DNA from 3 places in the Parageobacillus sp. G301 genome. Region 2 is predicted to be linked to each of the others. Evidence: riboswitches for the same ligand, from Rfam matches in the RefSeq annotation. Region 2 holds a riboswitch; each other region holds the start of a gene.

Region 1 (5,687 bases), on a different contig from region 2:
ATCATAATCGAGCATATGCGCTAAATCCGTCAATACGATATGTTGCCGCGCGCGATAAGCGCTTTTCACTAATCCGACCGGAGTATTTGGCGAGCGATAACGCAAAAGAATACGCTGCGCTTCGACAATTTGACGCGTGCGTCGTCCGCTTTTTGGATTATATAGAGCGATGACAAAATCGGCAGCGGCCGCCGCTTCAATGCGCTTTTCAATAAGCGCCCACGGCGTTAGGTGATCGCTTAAGCTAATGGTGCACGCATCATGCATAATCGGCGCACCTAAAAGAGCGGCACACGAGTTAATGGCAGAAATGCCTGGGATGACTTCCACCTCGATATCGCTTTCTCGCGTCCAGCCTTTTTCAATGAGCACCTCATACACAAGCCCTGCCATTCCGTACACGCCCGCGTCCCCGCTTGAAATGACGGCGACCGTTTTTCCGCGTTCCGCCCATTTCACCGCCTCTTGAGCGCGGCTTACTTCTTCCGTCATTCCAGTACTAATCACTTGTTTATTGCCAATTAAATCCGCAACTAGGTCAATGTATGTTTTATAACCGATAATAATATCGCTTTCTTCAATCGCTTCCCGCGCTCGCTTTGTCATATGTTCTTCGCTACCTGGACCAAATCCGACAATCAGCAATTTCCCTTTCATTGTCTCACCTCAATTTCCATCTTCCTTGTCCATGTTAACTGGGCTCATTTGTCGAAAAAACTTGAACACTATATCACTTTTTCACTAATATAGAGGCTTGTATGCTCATTCATTCTCATCCATTGTTTCATTTCTTCCACATTCCGCGGGATGCGTGTCTCGTGTGGAAACAACGTTTTCCATACAGAAGCAAGCAGCGGAACACCAAGACGCCATTTTTGCAATTGATGCTGTCTAGCAAATACGTCTTGCGGCGATCCTTGCATGACAATTTGTCCGTCATGCATGACAAATACGATATCCGCCCACTCTAAGACAAAATCAAAATCATGAGTAGCGATCAAAACCGTCGTGCCAGCTCGATGAATATCGTTGATCTTCTCGACAAACCTCTCGATTTGCAGGCGGTCTAAATACGCTGTCGGCTCATCGAGAACTAATAATTTCGGGTTCATCACCATTACGGCGGCAAGCGTCAGCCATTTTTTTTGGCCAAGACTTAAATGATGAACGGGCTTGTCCAACCATGGACGCAATCCAAACTCGTCCAGCGCTTTTTCAATGAGCTCGTCCATCTCATGTTTTTTCATTCCTAAATGGTGCAGGCCAAACGCCAGCTCATCACGTACCAACGGCGCCACAAGCTGGTGTTCCGGATTTTGAAAAACGATGCCGACCTCTTTCCGCCATTTTTGCAATGTTGGACGCCGATAATCCATCTTCTCTCCATTCCAATAGATGTCGCCAGAGTCGGGCCGCAACAGCCCGTTCGCATGTAAAAATAACGTTGTCTTGCCGCATCCATTATGACCGATAAGCGCGCATTTTTTTCCACTGGGAACATGAAGGCTTAATCCTTTTAACACGCATGGTCCGTTCGGATACGTATAATATACTTCGTCCATTTTCAACATCGCCTGCTACCCTCCTATCATCCAAGCCATAGAAGCAAACTTATGCCGATGGCTGCTTCCCACAGATAACGTTTATTTTTTTCGTTATATGTTTCCACATGAACATAGACAATTTCATTGGAAACTCCGCGTGCCCATAAAGCAAGGCGCAACGCTTCATAGGAATGCCATATTTTCTGAAAAAGCTGGAACACCAACATCCCGCCATGCCGCCAATGGCTTCCTCCATTTCTTGCTTTCATTGCTACGTATAGATCTTCTGCTGCTTTCTCGAAAACAAATACAAACCGATACGTAAAAAATAACAACTCAATGATGATGGATGGTACTTTCATTCGCTTGAGCACATACAACATCTCTGGAAACGGGGTAGTCACTAGCAGGAAAAATAAACAAGACCACGCTGCGACCGAACGAGATAGTAAAGACATCACAGTGGAAATTTGCGAACGATCAATAGAAACATGAAAAGAACTGTCAATGGAAACAAGCAAAGCTGGAAAACTGACCATCAGAAACAATGCCACGACTCCGAGTGTTTTGGCGTACACTTTCCACGAAACACGAGCATACCCGATAATCCATGCGGCAAGCCAAATCGTCATCATTACTTGCATTTTCCAACTACCTATCATGGCCATCATTAATAATATGAACGCAAATATCACTTTTTGTTCAGGACGTATTGTCCGCAGGCGGTTATTGTAAGCAATGGTGTCAAACTGCCGGATCATTTTGTTTCCTCTCTTCGGTTCGCCCGGCCTTTATAGACGCCGATAATGTAGCCAATAATTCCAGCGCCGATTGCCGCCTGCACAGAAAACAGCAACGTTTCCACCTCTCCGCCCGGCGGCTCAAATATGGTTTCCATCCAAGGTTGATAATGAGGAGCGATCTTTTGAATCATTTTTTCCGCCTGGCCATCCGCGCCGCCAAAATCAGAGTGACGAATGAACAATAACGGCGCTACTACCAGTAAAACAGCAATAGCAAGAAGAAAAAGACTTCTCTTCATATTACACTCCCCTCTCTAACTGATTTAGTTCGCGGCTGCTGTAAGTGGTTAAGAAATTCCAAACGACGACCGTAAGCAGCCCTTCTGTAATCGCCAGTGGTATTTGCGTGACAGCAAAAATGCCGGCAAATTTGGCAAACGAAGCGAAAACCCCGCCTGACGCGTCCGGAAACGCCAACGCTAATTGCAATGAAGTGACAACATATGTGGCCAAATCAGAGAAAAATGCGGCAAAAAATATCGTCCAACGCCGCGGTATATTCCACTTTTTCCCGAAACGATAAATGCCATACGCCACAATCGGGCCAATGACCGCCATGGACATGGCATTCGCTCCTAATGTCGTCAATCCGCCATGTGCCAGCAATAACGCTTGAAACAGCAATACGATGCTTCCCATCACCACCATCGTCCATGGACCAAACAGCACCGCGCCGAGCCCCACCCCCGTTGGATGTGAGCTGCTTCCAGTAACGGATGGAATTTTTAAGGCGGACAGCACAAACGCAAATGCCCCCGACAGCGCAATGAGCAGCTTTAGTTCCGGACGCTCACGAGTAATACGAATAAGTGAACGCATACCGATGATCAAAAACGGCAAAAACACAAGCCACCAAAAAATCGCCCATCCAACTGGCAAAAATCCTTCCATAATATGCATCGCAAATGCCGATGAATTTTCAGAGAAAGTAAAATAGACAACTAGGCCAAAAAGGAAAAGGGCGGATTTCCATTTTCTCATGCTTTCGTTCCTCCCGTTGCTTTACATAATTTCGAGATTCCTAGAGGGGCGTTTGATTGTTTTGACATCATCAATCCTTGTTTCTCTTCATAACGGTACGTTATCATTTCTTCCAACCATTCCCCATCTCGCAAATGCCTTCGCACAAGCTCCCTTCCTTTTTCCGGCGTCACACCGTTGTACCATACGCCTTCAGGGTAAACGATGACTACACACGCGTCTTGGCAACGACCATTGCAGCGAGTCCGCGTCGTATGTACAATGCCATCTAACTCCAGCATCGCGATTTCTTCGCGGATGGCAAGCGTTACTTCTTCTCCCCCTTTACGAATGCAGCTGCCTCCATTGCAAATCAGCACATGATGTTTCATTCCGATTAAGTTCCATGTTGTCATGTTAAATCTCTCCTTTTTTGCAAAATAAAAAGCACCTCTATACGCAGAGGTGCAGAAAAATGCATACAAATATAGCAAAAAAAGTATACCATTCTCCCGCACGTCTACCTATAATCCCGTAGGTATCCGTCCGAACAAATAAGGCAGGTCTCCTGACTTAGGATCATCGCTTTATTGCGCCTTCCCGAAGTTTCCTTCAGTGACATTATGCAACAAAGCTCCCCATCACAGTGGCGGGTACCGTGACGGATTTTCACCGTACTTCCCTTTTAAGCCTATTCTCTAATGAGAAAGGCACCTTATTTGTTTGGCATATAATGTCGATTTTTCAAAGAACATTTCTGTTATTCATAGTAGTACAAATTTTCAAATATCGTCAACCACTTTTTTTCAATAAGCCCGTTTTCGCCAATACAATCCCGTCTTGATCAGCGTACACATAGGCGCCTGGCTCCCAACGAACGCCGCCAAATTCGAGCGCAACGTCCCGTTTTCCCTTTCCTTCTTTTTTGCTTTTCACCGGGCAAGTGCCAATCGCCATCACCCCAAGCGGCATATTGGCGATTTCTGCGGAATCGCGAATGCATCCGTGAATAATCACCCCGGCAAGCCCGCGCTCACAAGCGATCTGGGCAAGACGGTCTCCGAGCAGCGCGCAATTTCGCGAACCTTTTCCGTCTACGACCAATACGGTGCCCGCTGGAACAGTTTCGAGCGCCTCACGAACGAGCACATTATCTTCAAATACATCGACCGTCGCGATTGGTCCGGAAAATTCCGCTTTGCCGCCGTAAGATTGCATCGGCAGCTGGCATACTTGCAATTCGCTTAAAAATTCATCGCATAAATCAGCTGTTTTCATCACAATCTCCTCCTTGCTATGTCTTATATTTGACATCCTTTGTCAAAAATCCTTCTTTTTCAACAAAAAAAAACAGACAAGCGACATTGCTTGTCTGTTAGAGACTGGGCTAGCTGGATTCGAACCAGCGCATCACGGAGTCAAAGTCCGTTGCCTTACCGCTTGGCTATAGCCCAATATTATCATGTTCTTGCCAAACTGTTTATGAGATGATTTGTACATTTGTAGTATATCCAGAAGTTTTTGTCTCTATGTATAAAAACATCTAAGTTTCATCCGCTTTTCATTTTTTACTCATTTCAGTATGGGCAAAATCCTTTTTTCAAATAATATATTTATCTTGATGTAGTTGGCAGATCATTAAAAACGTTTGGCCGTTACAAAATAGGACCACACTTTTCCTTAATAAACAACCGTGCTTTGTTCGTGGACATTATCCTGGCATTTTTCTCAATAAAGTACAATCAAAACGCTTGATAGCGTATGTTTTTTAATCATAATTTTTTTATTTTTACAGTTTTTTAAACTTAATTCCATATTCACTTTACCCTTATTTTTTACAATAACCATGTCGAAAGAAACCCATTTTAGAACGGGAGAGTGAAGAATCAGTGAAAAAATCAACAAAAATCGGTTTGTCTCTTTCTATGTCGTTAGGATTGCTGGCCACCTATTTTTCGACAGAAGCCAGTGCTGCTGAACAGAACCGCCATCCATCCACATTGCAGCCTATCGTCGAGAACGTCGAAGTCATCGCCCACCGCGGCGCTTCCGGCTATGCACCTGAACATACATTGGTTGCGTATGAAAAAGCCATTCAGATGAAAGCGGATTATGTAGAGTTAGATTTGCATATGACGAAAGATGGGGAATTGGTTGCGATTCATGATTCCACATTAACAAGAACAACGAACGTGGAAGAAGTGTATCCCAACCGTGCCCCTTGGAAGGTAAAAGACTTTACGCTTGCCGAAATCAAACGGCTGGATGCTGGATCTTGGTTTAATCAGACACATCCTGAATACGCCAAAAAACAGTATGCACAAGAGAAAATTCCAACCCTTCAAGAAGTCATTGACTTCATTAAAAAGAAAGATCGCAA
Region 2 (5,687 bases):
TGCCTGCTTACGGACGCGTGAAATACAGAACGGAAAAGCTCAGGTTCCATCAGCTCTTCCGGCGTCCCTAGCGCGACTACCTCCCCGTTTTTTAACATTAAAAGCCTGTCACAATATAAACTAGCGATGTTAATATCATGAAAAATCGCAATAACCGTTAACGCTTTTTCCTTCGCCGAGCGGACAAGCTGGTCCAATAGCTTCATTTGCTGGGTAATGTCCATATGATTGGTCGGTTCGTCTAGCAATAAAAGCTGAGGCTGCTGCGCAAGCGCTCTTGCTAAATAAACACGCTGACGTTCTCCCCCACTCAAACGGTCAATCCCTTCTTCTGCTTTTTCCATTAGCCCAACTTCTTCGATTGCTGTTTTCACCGCTTGTTCATCTTCTTCCGTCCATGTCGGAAATAGACCGCTTTGATGGGCATATCTTCCAAGTTCCACTGTTTCTTTTACCGTATATCCGAATGCCGCATCAACCGTTTGCGGAAGCACCGCGGCAAAACGAGCCCATTCTTTTTGCGAAAAAGAACGAAGCGGCCGGCCGTTTACTGTTATACTTCCGTTTTGTAATAACAACTCCTTGCTTAACAGTTTCAATAAGGTCGTTTTCCCGCTCCCATTTGGCCCTAAAATCCCAAATACTTCTCCCTTTGTTACGGTAAACGTTACATCATGAAGCACTTGTTTACGATGATAGTGATAAGAAACATGGTTTACTTCAAGCACATTCATCACGTCTTTCTTCGCATTCTTCGAAAAAATAGTAGTGCAAATAAAGGTGCGCCAATCAATGAGGTAATTACGCCGATTGGCAATTCTCTCGGCGAAATAATCGTACGTGCCAATAAATCAGTAAGAACGAGAAAGGCACCGCCATACAATAGGGAAAGCGGCAACAGAAGGCGATGGTTCGGACCACAGACGAGGCGAACCATATGTGGAACGACCAATCCGACAAAACCGATCGTTCCGGAAACAGACACCGCCGCGCCGGTTAGCAGCGAAGCACCGGTTAAAATCATCACTTTTCGCTTCAACACATCGACCCCGATATGCATAGCGGCCGACTCCCCAAACGCAAAAGCATTCAGTTCGCGCGCATTAAAAAGCAGCATGATCACTCCGATGAGAAAAAACGGAAGCATCATCATCGTATATTTCCAGCCGCGCATCGCTACGCTCCCCATCAGCCATGCAATAATTTGCCGCAATTCTTCTCCGGTTAGCGCAATCATTAATGAAATAAGCGCGCTGAAAAACGCCCCGAACATAATTCCAACTAGGATGATGGTCTCTACGGACATTTTTCGCTCCACCGCTCGTGTAAATAAAAGAACAAGCACGAGCGTCACAAGGCCAAATATAATGCTGACAATAGGAAGCGTAAATGTACCAAATAGCGGCAATTGAATACCGAAGAAAATGACAAAAACAGCGCCGACGGAAGCACCTGACGACACGCCGAGCGTATACGGATCGGCAAGCGCATTTTTTAACAGCCCTTGAAACGCCGCTCCCGCGACCGCCAGCGACGCCCCGACAAGAAACGCGAGCACAACGCGTGGAAGGCGGATCGCCATCACGATTTGCACGAGATCATCGGGAACATCGCCGGGCAACGGCAACCCAAACGAGATCGAAAAAATAATCTTGATAATAGTAGAAAAGGGAATCGATAGAGAACCTATCGATATCCCCAGCAAGAGCGAAGTAATAACGACCGTTATTGCAACTGCATACATCCATATATTACTTAAAAATATCCGGGTAAATTGTTTTTGCAAGTTCCTCTACTCCTTCGATCAAACGTGGACCTGGACGGCTTACTAAGTCTGTATTTACATCATACACCCGTTTGTTTTTCACCGCCGGGACATCTTTCCAAGCAGGACGGTCCAACACTTGCTTCGCTCCGCCGTATGTTGTAATAATGACATCCGGCTTGTACGCGACCGCTTTTTCTTCCGTAACCATCGGCCACCCTTCTAAATCACCGGCGACATTTTTCGCGGAGATCGCCTGGAGCATCTCATCAATAAACGTTCCTTTTCCAGCAGTATAAATTTCTGGAGCTGGTGATATTTCGACCCATACTTTTGCTTGATCTTTTTCTTTAATTTGCTTTGCTTTTTCTTTTATAGCTTCTAATTTTGTTTTCATATTTTGGATGATTTCTTGTGCTTTGTCCGCAGTTCCTGTCGCTTTGCCAATTAATTCGATTGAATGATATACATCATCAAACGTTTTCGCGTCATGGACAACCAATACAGCAATACCCGCATCTCTTAATTGCTGAAGCCCATCTTTCGAGTTATGTGCGCTAGACGCATGGGCAAGTACTAAATCTGGCTTCAACGAAATAACTTTTTCTACATTAAACTCCAAGCCGCCTATTTTTTCCTTATTTTTTACATCTTCCGGATAGTTATCAAAATCGCTGACGCCAACGATTTTGTCTCCTAATCCCAACGCATAGGCAATCTCTGTGTTGCTTGGAATTAAGGAAACGATTTTTTTTGGCTCAGACTGTATCGTTACATCCTCGCCTAATCCATCTTTTACCGTTACCGGAAACGCCGCTTGTTCCGTTTTCGGTTCTTCTTTTTTTGCAGGCTCTTTACTTGCGTTCTCTCCATTACATCCAAACAAGAAGCCGAATGTAAGGATGAATACGAGCAACATGACATACTGTTTCCATTTTTTCATTTTTTGTTCCCCCTTCTTTATGTAAAATAAAAAAACTCATTCCTAACTCGGAATGAGCGAGAAACGGCAATATGTATACACGAAGGCAGCCACCGTTGCCGTTTCCTCATCTCACCCCCCGAAGATAGGAAACCATAAGCGAACAAGGCAGGTCTACTGACTCATGCTTCATCCTACTCTGAACCTTCCCATACGGCAAACGGCGCTTGCCATTCCACCGTACAGTGGCGATTTCATTTCGTCAGCATTTACAGTTGCGGGGACAGTTCTGGACTTTCACCAGATTCCCTATTAAGCCATTAAGAGCGAATCGCTCCATTCGGCACCTTGCCGCTATTGTATAAAATTGTCGAACAATTGACAGTTATAATATTAAAGGAAGAAAGATCGTTTGGCAATAAAAAATTCAAAGTTTCATTGTTTTCAAGACATTCAAACCCCCGAACTTTTAGCGATCCGGGGGTTACTACAATTAATTATTAATATACCGTTCAAACACAAAGCCGAAGTCTTTCACCGTATATTTTGTTTTCGCGTCAACGAGCCATTGAAACGCGAGTTCATTCACCGCTTTGAAATCGGCAACGAAATTATTTGTGTCACTTTTCACTCGCCCGAATACGTTTGCCGTCAATTCCAAACTTTTATGCGCGTACTCGAGCTTCGTTTTGTTTTCATGGCAAAGCTCAGAGATGGCGAGCAGCGATTTATATAAATCTTTTAGTTCTTCTAAATGCTTTTTATGGACGTCAATCGAATAGGCATGGGCGCCGATTTTAAACTTAATCTCCACGTCTAAATCGACCGTGCCTGCCGTTTCGAGCGACACGTCGGAAATCGTATGTTTGTAATAATCATAGCGGCGCAATACGCGTTTTTTGCTTGTCGCGCTCGTGCCATCCAAATGAATAAGCGCTTTATTGGTAAAGCAATACTCATCCGACTTCGATTTAATTAAGAAATAAATCTTTTCCCCGTCTTCATGCATCACGTAATCATCGGCATCGACTTTATCATAGTTTTCCGGTTTAATAACCGAGCCGATATCGCTTAATCCAAGCACATCGGCGGCGACTTTTCCAAACATAGTATAGCTCCTCTCATTTTTCATGATTATTTGTTTTTTGCGAGAAACACCCATCGCAAATAATGGTCCCTTCTTGCTGAAGGAAAGCCTTAATTTCTACCATTCCTCTGTACACCGGATACCTCATGCGCACGTAGATAGGTTCATTTTTTTCAATCGGCTTCCCGCAGACGGAACAAGTTGGAGACCGGGAAAACATATGATTTTCCTCCTTTTTTATTAAAAATATACGTAACAAAAGAACAACAAGTTTCATTCATGGCGTAAAAATGTCGTTCATTTTATCGCAGCGGCGATCTTGCCATGGGAATATACGTATGGCTTTTCGGATTTTTGGTTAGGCAGGCAAAATCAAAACCGAGCCGTTTTGCTCCAGCGTTCCATCTCAATCGTCAATTTGTAACGGTCGGCGCGATAAACCGATTTGACGACTTCTAGAGGCCGTCCGTTATTTAAATAACTTCTGCGCTGCATGAGCAATACAGGCGCACCTTCCTTTATTTGCAACAGCTCCGCCTCCATCTTGCGGGCGACGGAAGCTTCAATTACCTGCACGCCCGATTGAATGGCCAACCCTAATTCTTTTTCAATAAAATCATAAACGGAACCGATTACAATTTCGTAGGTTAAATGAGGAACAAGCATACATGGAATATATAATGTTTCGAGTGCCATCGGCAGCCCGTCGGCAAGACGGACGCGGCGGATTTCGTAAAGATCCGCTCCTTCGCGGACGTCCAAAAGCTGTGCTAATGACGTGCTGGCAGGAACAATGTTGAAATCGAGCACGTTTGTTCCAGGTTCCATGCCGCGCGCGCGCATATCTTCTGAAAAACTTGTAAGCCCTTTCAACGGCTGTTCGATTTTTGTCGCGGCAACAAATGTTCCTTTGCCGCGTTTTCTTACTAAATATCCATCATTCACTAAGTTATTGATCGCCTGCCGAACAGTCATTCGGCTAATATCGTATGTTTCCGCCAGTTCCCGCTCGGACGGAATCATTTCTCCCGGCTTGAGCTGCCCTTTTTCGATCATTTCTTTAATTCCTTGCTCTAATTGATAGTAGATAGGAAGCGGTGAGTTTTTGCTAATCATTTTGCATACACCCTTCGTTTTTCATCTGGTACAAGCGACAATGCATCTTGATCAGCAATCACCGTGACGTTCGGATGAGTATGAAGCACCGATGCCGGCACATCTGTAGTCACGGTTTCTTCGAACAGCTTTGCCATAATTGGCGCTTTCGCCGTTCCCGACGCTAATAGCAATATATGACGGCTTTTCATAATCGTTGCGATTCCCATTGTAATCGCTTGGCGCGGTACATCATCTAAAGATGGAAAAAAGCGAGCATTCGCTTGCCGGGTTGACGGCGCCAGTTCGACTACATGCGTCGGTGTCGAAAACGATGTCCCCGGCTCATTAAAACCAATATGTCCGTTTCTTCCAATTCCTAACAGCTGTAAATCAATTCCTCCCAAATTTTCAATTAGCTGTTCATAGCGCTGACATTCCGCTTTCACATCATCGCTCGCTCCATTTGGAATATATGTTTGCGAAAGCGGGATATCGATATGGGAAAATAAATGTTGATTCATATAGTAACGATAGCTGTTCGGGTGATCGGGCGACAAACCAATATATTCATCTAAATTGACCGTACGAACGTTTCGATAAGATGTTCCGTTTTGGCGATGATCCTCGACTAATTGTTTATATGTGCCAAGCATTGTCGATCCCGTGGCAAGACCAAGAACGGAATCAGGCTTTTCCTTTACCTGGGCAATAATGATGTCAGCCGCTTTCTGGCTCATCTCTTCGTAGTTGGCTGCTTCAATTAATTTCATCGTCCGATCCCCCCTTTTTTATTTTGAATAGGCAAGTTTACCACG
Region 3 (5,687 bases), on a different contig from region 2:
TTCCTTCACCATTTCGCCAAGCGATTTACCATTGCGCCGCATAGACGCAAATAAAATAATAAAATCTTGGACAGCTCCGCCTAAAACAACGCCGATAATAATCCAAAGCGTGCCAGGCAAATATCCCATTTGCGCTGCTAAAATCGGTCCGACAAGCGGTCCGGCGCCAGCGATCGCCGCAAAATGATGGCCGAATAATACCCATTTGTTTGTCGGCACATAATCTTTTCCATCATTAAACACTTCCGCAGGCGTTTTGCGACTGTCATCAAGTTCAAATACTTTGCGAGCGATAAATTTACTATAAAAACGGTACGCTACTGCATACGTACAGACAGCAGCGACAATCAGCCAAATCGCATTTACCGTCTCGCCGCGGTTCAATGCAAGAACGGCAAACCCTGCCGCTCCAAGAGCGGAAATAAGCCCCCAAAGCAAGGCCGATTTTAATCCTTTCACGTCTTTTCCCCCTTTGTTGTTTTAATAATATTATATTAACTATTCTGAAAAATTTAAAGAATATTTTCTAAATATTATAAAGATAAATATTTTTATAGTCGTTTTATTACCATATCTTTTTTACTCTGAACATTCCTGCCTAATATTAATTTGTTGAATTTTGGATAACTGTTTTATTATTCCAAAAAGTATAAAGTAGTTTTATTTGTTAAAAATGTAATATTAAGAAGATAATCATGAGTTTTTTGCGCAATGATTATATCTTCTTTTTTCGATTGCAACAACAAACAACACAAAGCAAAGGGTTAGGAAACGTGAAGGCAATAGAACAGTTAATGTGGAGCATTGCATTGCCTGGATTGGGCCAACTTCTCAATAAAAAATACTTCAAAGGCACTTTGTTTATTTTGTTGGAATTTCTCATTAACGTACAATCGCGATTCAATGAAGCAATTCGATTAAGCTTTTTAGGGAACAACAAAGAAGCGATTGATGTCGTTGATTTCCAATGGTTAATGTTCTATCCATGTTTATACTTTTACGCCATGTGGGATGCGGTAAAAGATGCGGGAGGGGGACAGTCCCCCTACTCCTTTCTTCCCTATGTGTTCTCTGCCTATTTCGTCACGATCGCTCTTATGTATTCCGCACATATTAAAATTTTCGAAATCGTTTTCGGTCCTATTTGGCTTCCGACGCTTTTTGTCATTCCAGGGGTATGCATTGGATTGCTACTTCAATTTTTGTTGCTAAAATTTCGAACTTCCCGCAAATGAGGAATGCCTTCCCACTAGAAAAGCATTCCTCATTTTTTCATGCCCTTACAAAAAATAGTTGAATTTTCCATCGTTTTATTATATGCTTGTACCAACAGCAACAACACTATATATTGTGTTATAAACTAAGGAAACAACTAAATATAGTATAAAAACCGCAAGCAATGGTGTCCATCCGGACTTAATAGGGAATCTGGTGAGAATCCAGAACTGCCCCCGCAACTGTATGTGTGGACGAAATGGAACATCCACTGTATGCGAAAGCTCGTTTGGGCACGCATATGGGAAGGATCCAAAGTAGGAAGAAGCACGAGTCAGGAGACCTGCCTTGCTTGGTTGCGTTTCATGTTCTCCGGGGTGCGAGAAGATGAAACGATGGTGGAAAAGGGCTTCACCTACCCTTTTTATGCTGTCGTTTCATCCACTCGTTGACCCGAGTGGATTTTTTTATGGATGACAAGGAGGAGAAAATGATGGCGTTGCAAACAAGCAATACGATGATTACGAAAGAAAATGGACAAGCGGAACCATTTTCCCGTGAGAAACTCATTTCCTTTATCCGCCGCACGACGAGCGATTTTCCGCACTTACGGACAGACGACTATATCGAACGCATCATCCGCGTGATCGAACATAAAGAGGCTATTTCTGTCGAGCAGCTCTTTCATTACCTCATACTCGAGGGGCTTTCCTACATTAGCGAAACGGAACCGGAATGGACATTTGTCTGCGCCCGCATTTATTTAAAACAACTATATAAAGAAGCGGCAAAGCAGCGCGGATACGACGAAGCGAAACGCTACGGCAGCCTTTATGATTTAATTGCTGCACTTGTCGAAAAGGGAGTGTATCATCGTTCCCTTTTGGAAGATTATACAAAAGAAGAAATCACGAAACTCGCCAAACTTATCGATCCCAAAAAAGACAAGCTGTTTACCTATATCGGCTTGCGCACATTCGCCGATCGCTACCTTGCCCGCGACTATGAACGCAACTTATATGAGCTTCCGCAAGAGCGGTTTCTCATCATCGCGATGACGCTAATGGCCAAAGAGCCAAAGCAGCGCCGTTTTGCCCTCATCCAAGAAGCATACTGGGCTTTAAGCAACTTGTACATGACCGTTGCCACACCAACTTTGGCAAACGCCGGCAAAAGCTACGGACAACTGTCAAGCTGTTTTGTCGATACAGTCGATGACAGCCTGCAAGGCATTTACGACAGCAACACCGACATTGCTAACCTTTCGAAATCCGGCGGCGGAATCGGCGTCTATCTCGGCAAAATCAGAAGCCGCGGCAGCGATATCAAAGGCTTTAAAGGCGTTTCGTCCGGCGTTATTCCATGGATGAAGCAACTCAATAACACCTCCGTCAGTGTTGACCAATTAGGGCAGCGAAAAGGGGCGATTTCCGTTTATTTGGATGTTTGGCATAAAGACATTTTCGCTTTTTTGGACGCGAAATTAAATAATGGCGATGAACGAATGAGAACACATGATTTGTTTACGGGCGTCTGCATCCCAGATTTATTTATGGAGCAAGTAGAAAAACGCGGCGATTGGTACTTGTTTGACCCCCATGAAGTGCGCAAAGTGATGGGATTTAGTTTGGAAGACTTTTATGATGAGGAAAAAGGCAGCGGAAGCTTCCGCAGAAAATATTGGCAATGCGTCCAAGAAGAGGGCCTTTCGAAAGAAAAAGTGCCAGCGATCGAAATAATGAAAAGCATTATGCGCAGCCAGTTAGAATCCGGCACACCATTTATGTTTTACCGCGACGAAGTGAACCGGAAAAACCCGAACGCGCATCTCGGCATGATTTACTGCAGCAACCTTTGTACAGAAATCGCGCAAAACCAAAGCCCGACCGTCGTGGAAAAACAATATACGAAAGATGGAAAGATTATCATTGAAAAAATCCCAGGCGATTTCGTTGTTTGCAATTTGTCTTCCGTCAATCTTGCCCGCGCCGTCACCGACGGTGTACTCGAGCGGCTCATCCCGATCCAAATGCGCATGCTCGATAACGTCATTGACTTAAATAATATCCCGGTATTACAAGCGAAACTCACCAATCAAAAATACCGCGCCGTCGGACTTGGCACGTTCGGCTGGCATCATTTGCTTGCGTTAAAAGGCATTCGCTGGGAATCAGACGAAGCGGTTGAATACGCGGACAAGCTGTACGAAAGAATTGCCTACTTAGCGATCCAAACAAGCATGGAGCTTGCAAAAGAAAAAGGAAGATATCCGGCGTTTCCAGGTTCCGACTGGCAGACGGGCGCTTATTTTGATAAACGCGGATACCGCCGCAACGACAACGTCGACTGGGACACGCTGAAAAAACAAGTTGCCAAATACGGCATGCGCAACGGCTATGTGATGGCGATTGCGCCAAACGCTTCGACGTCAATTATCGCCGGCAGCACCGCCAGCATCGATCCGATCTTTTTAAAAGTGTACGCCGAAGAAAAGAAAGATTACAAAATTCCAGTTACCGTGCCCGACCTCAACTCCGAAACAACGTGGTACTATAAATCAGCTTACCATATCGACCAGCATTGGAGCATTAAACAAAATGCGGCGCGCCAACGCCATATCGACCAAGCGATTTCGTTTAATTTTTACGTGTTGAACACCATCAAAGCAAAAGAGCTGTTGGATCTTCATCTCACCGCATGGAAGTCAGGACTAAAAACAACGTATTACGTCCGCTCTACTTCCAGCACGATCGATGAATGTGAATCATGCGCAAGTTAATGCCAAGGGGGAATAAAACATGGCACATCCATTAACGAAGCGGATCATCATGGACCCAGAAGCACCAAACCGCTCAACGCGAATCATTAACGGCAAAAGTTCGAATGTCTTAAACTGGGATGATATCGCCTATCCTTGGGCTTACGCCAAATATAAAAGAATGCTGGCAAACTTTTGGACACCGTTTGAGATCAATATGTCCCAGGATGTTAAACAATTTCCGCTTTTAACAGAACGCGAACAAGACGCGTTTTTGAAAATCATTGGACTTTTAGCGCTGCTTGACAGCATTCAAACAGATTACGCTGGAAGAGTCGCCGATTATATCACTGATTCAAGCATTAACGCGCTGATGATTATGCTCGCGCAGCAAGAGGTCATTCATAATCATTCATATTCTTACGTTCTTTCAAGCCTCGTGCCAAAAAGCAAGCAGGACGAAGTGTTTGAATTTTGGCGAAACGAACCGATTTTGCGAAAGCGAAACGACTTCGTCACAAACGGCTATAAACAGTTTGCTGAACATCCAAATGTCGAAAACTTGCTAAAATCGATCGTGTATGACGTTATTTTAGAGGGTCTGTTCTTCTACTCCGGCTTTGCTTTCTTTTATAACTTGGCGCGCAATCAAAAAATGGTCGCGACAAGCACGATGATTAATTACATCAATCGGGACGAACATATTCATGTCGACTTATTCGCAAAAATTTTTAAAGAAGTGCTAAACGAATATCCGGAATACAACACACCGGAACTTGCTGAATTTGTGCGAGAAACGTTCATTAAAGCAGCAAAGCTGGAAATCGAATGGGCCAATTACATCATCGGCAACGATATCGATGGCATTGATATGCATGATTTGAGCGCCTACATTAAGTTTTACGCCAACGTCCGTGCCCATCAGCTTGGATTTGACCGTCCGTTTGACGGCTATCGGACAAATCCATTGCGCTGGATTAAAGCATATGAAGAAGTCGACCTCGGCAAATCAGACTTTTTCGAACAAAAATCAAGGCAATATACAAAAGTGAACATCGATAACGGATTTGATGAGTTATAAGCAAAAGCCGCCAATCATTCGTTGGCGGCTTTTGTTTCTAATTGGTTTTCACCCTTCTTCTTTTTCAATGTGCCAACGGCAATCACTCCAGCAACGACAAGAATTTCAAATCCGTATTTTACAACCGGATTGGCGAAGTACTGATCTAAAAACGGTTCATCCACAATCATTTTCGAAGCCGTCCATGCAAGCACTCCCGCTCCGATTGTAATAATAATTGGGAAACGTTCGATCCACTTCAAAATTAACGTACTTCCCCATACCATGATAGGCACCGAAATTAATAATCCTAATATAACTAATAAGAAGCTTCCGTGCGCGGCTCCCGCTACCGCCAGCACATTATCCAATCCCATCAACGCATCGGCGATAATAATCGTGCGGATTGCCTCCCATAAGCTTCCTCCTGCTTCCACATCATGACCTTTTTCTTCGACGAGAAGCTTATAAGCGATCCCAACAAGCAATATACCGCCAATCAGCAGCAATCCAGGAACTTTTAATAGCCATACGACAAATAAGGTCGCAAGCGCGCGGATTACAACCGCCCCTACCGTTCCCCAAATGACTGCTTTTTTCTGTTGATGCTTCGGCAAATTTCGCGCCGCCAAACCAATGACGATCGCATTATCG

Evidence for each region. Region 2 has a riboswitch for cobalamin ahead of QSJ37_RS15260 (ABC transporter substrate-binding protein). Riboswitches for the same ligand answer to the same signal wherever they lie in the genome.
Region 1: it holds a riboswitch for cobalamin, as region 2 does, so the genes downstream of both, QSJ37_RS03280 ((2Fe-2S) ferredoxin domain-containing protein) here and QSJ37_RS15260 (ABC transporter substrate-binding protein) in region 2, are expected to answer to the same signal.
Region 3: it holds a riboswitch for cobalamin, as region 2 does, so the genes downstream of both, QSJ37_RS08200 (ribonucleoside-diphosphate reductase subunit alpha) here and QSJ37_RS15260 (ABC transporter substrate-binding protein) in region 2, are expected to answer to the same signal.

What each region holds. Positions count from the first base shown of each region.
Region 1 is NZ_BSDB01000001.1:608,759-614,445, forward strand. Features, by position in the region: gene cobJ (precorrin-3B C(17)-methyltransferase) at 1-657, opposite strand, end outside; gene QSJ37_RS03260 (energy-coupling factor ABC transporter ATP-binding protein) at 726-1,571, opposite strand; gene cbiQ (cobalt ECF transporter T component CbiQ) at 1,589-2,305, opposite strand; gene QSJ37_RS03270 (energy-coupling factor ABC transporter substrate-binding protein) at 2,302-2,586, opposite strand; gene QSJ37_RS03275 (energy-coupling factor ABC transporter permease) at 2,588-3,328, opposite strand; gene QSJ37_RS03280 ((2Fe-2S) ferredoxin domain-containing protein) at 3,325-3,723, opposite strand; cobalamin riboswitch at 3,849-4,040, opposite strand; gene rraA (ribonuclease E activity regulator RraA) at 4,100-4,585, opposite strand; tRNA gene QSJ37_RS03290 (tRNA-Gln) at 4,690-4,761, opposite strand; gene QSJ37_RS03295 (glycerophosphodiester phosphodiesterase family protein) at 5,197-5,687, shown strand, end outside.
Region 2 is NZ_BSDB01000002.1:1,260,427-1,266,113, reverse strand. Features, by position in the region: gene QSJ37_RS15270 (adenosylcobinamide amidohydrolase) at 1-734, opposite strand, end outside; gene QSJ37_RS15265 (FecCD family ABC transporter permease) at 734-1,786, opposite strand; gene QSJ37_RS15260 (ABC transporter substrate-binding protein) at 1,752-2,708, opposite strand; cobalamin riboswitch at 2,838-3,052, opposite strand; gene QSJ37_RS15255 (PH domain-containing protein) at 3,181-3,795, opposite strand; gene QSJ37_RS15250 (hypothetical protein) at 3,809-3,994, opposite strand; gene QSJ37_RS15245 (GntR family transcriptional regulator) at 4,147-4,890, opposite strand; gene nagB (glucosamine-6-phosphate deaminase) at 4,887-5,642, opposite strand; gene nagA (N-acetylglucosamine-6-phosphate deacetylase) at 5,661-5,687, opposite strand, start outside.
Region 3 is NZ_BSDB01000001.1:1,611,735-1,617,421, forward strand. Features, by position in the region: gene QSJ37_RS08190 (carbon starvation CstA family protein) at 1-459, opposite strand, end outside; gene QSJ37_RS08195 (hypothetical protein) at 774-1,235, shown strand; cobalamin riboswitch at 1,383-1,580, shown strand; gene QSJ37_RS08200 (ribonucleoside-diphosphate reductase subunit alpha) at 1,709-3,994, shown strand; gene QSJ37_RS08205 (ribonucleotide-diphosphate reductase subunit beta) at 4,014-5,054, shown strand; gene QSJ37_RS08210 (TerC family protein) at 5,069-5,687, opposite strand, start outside.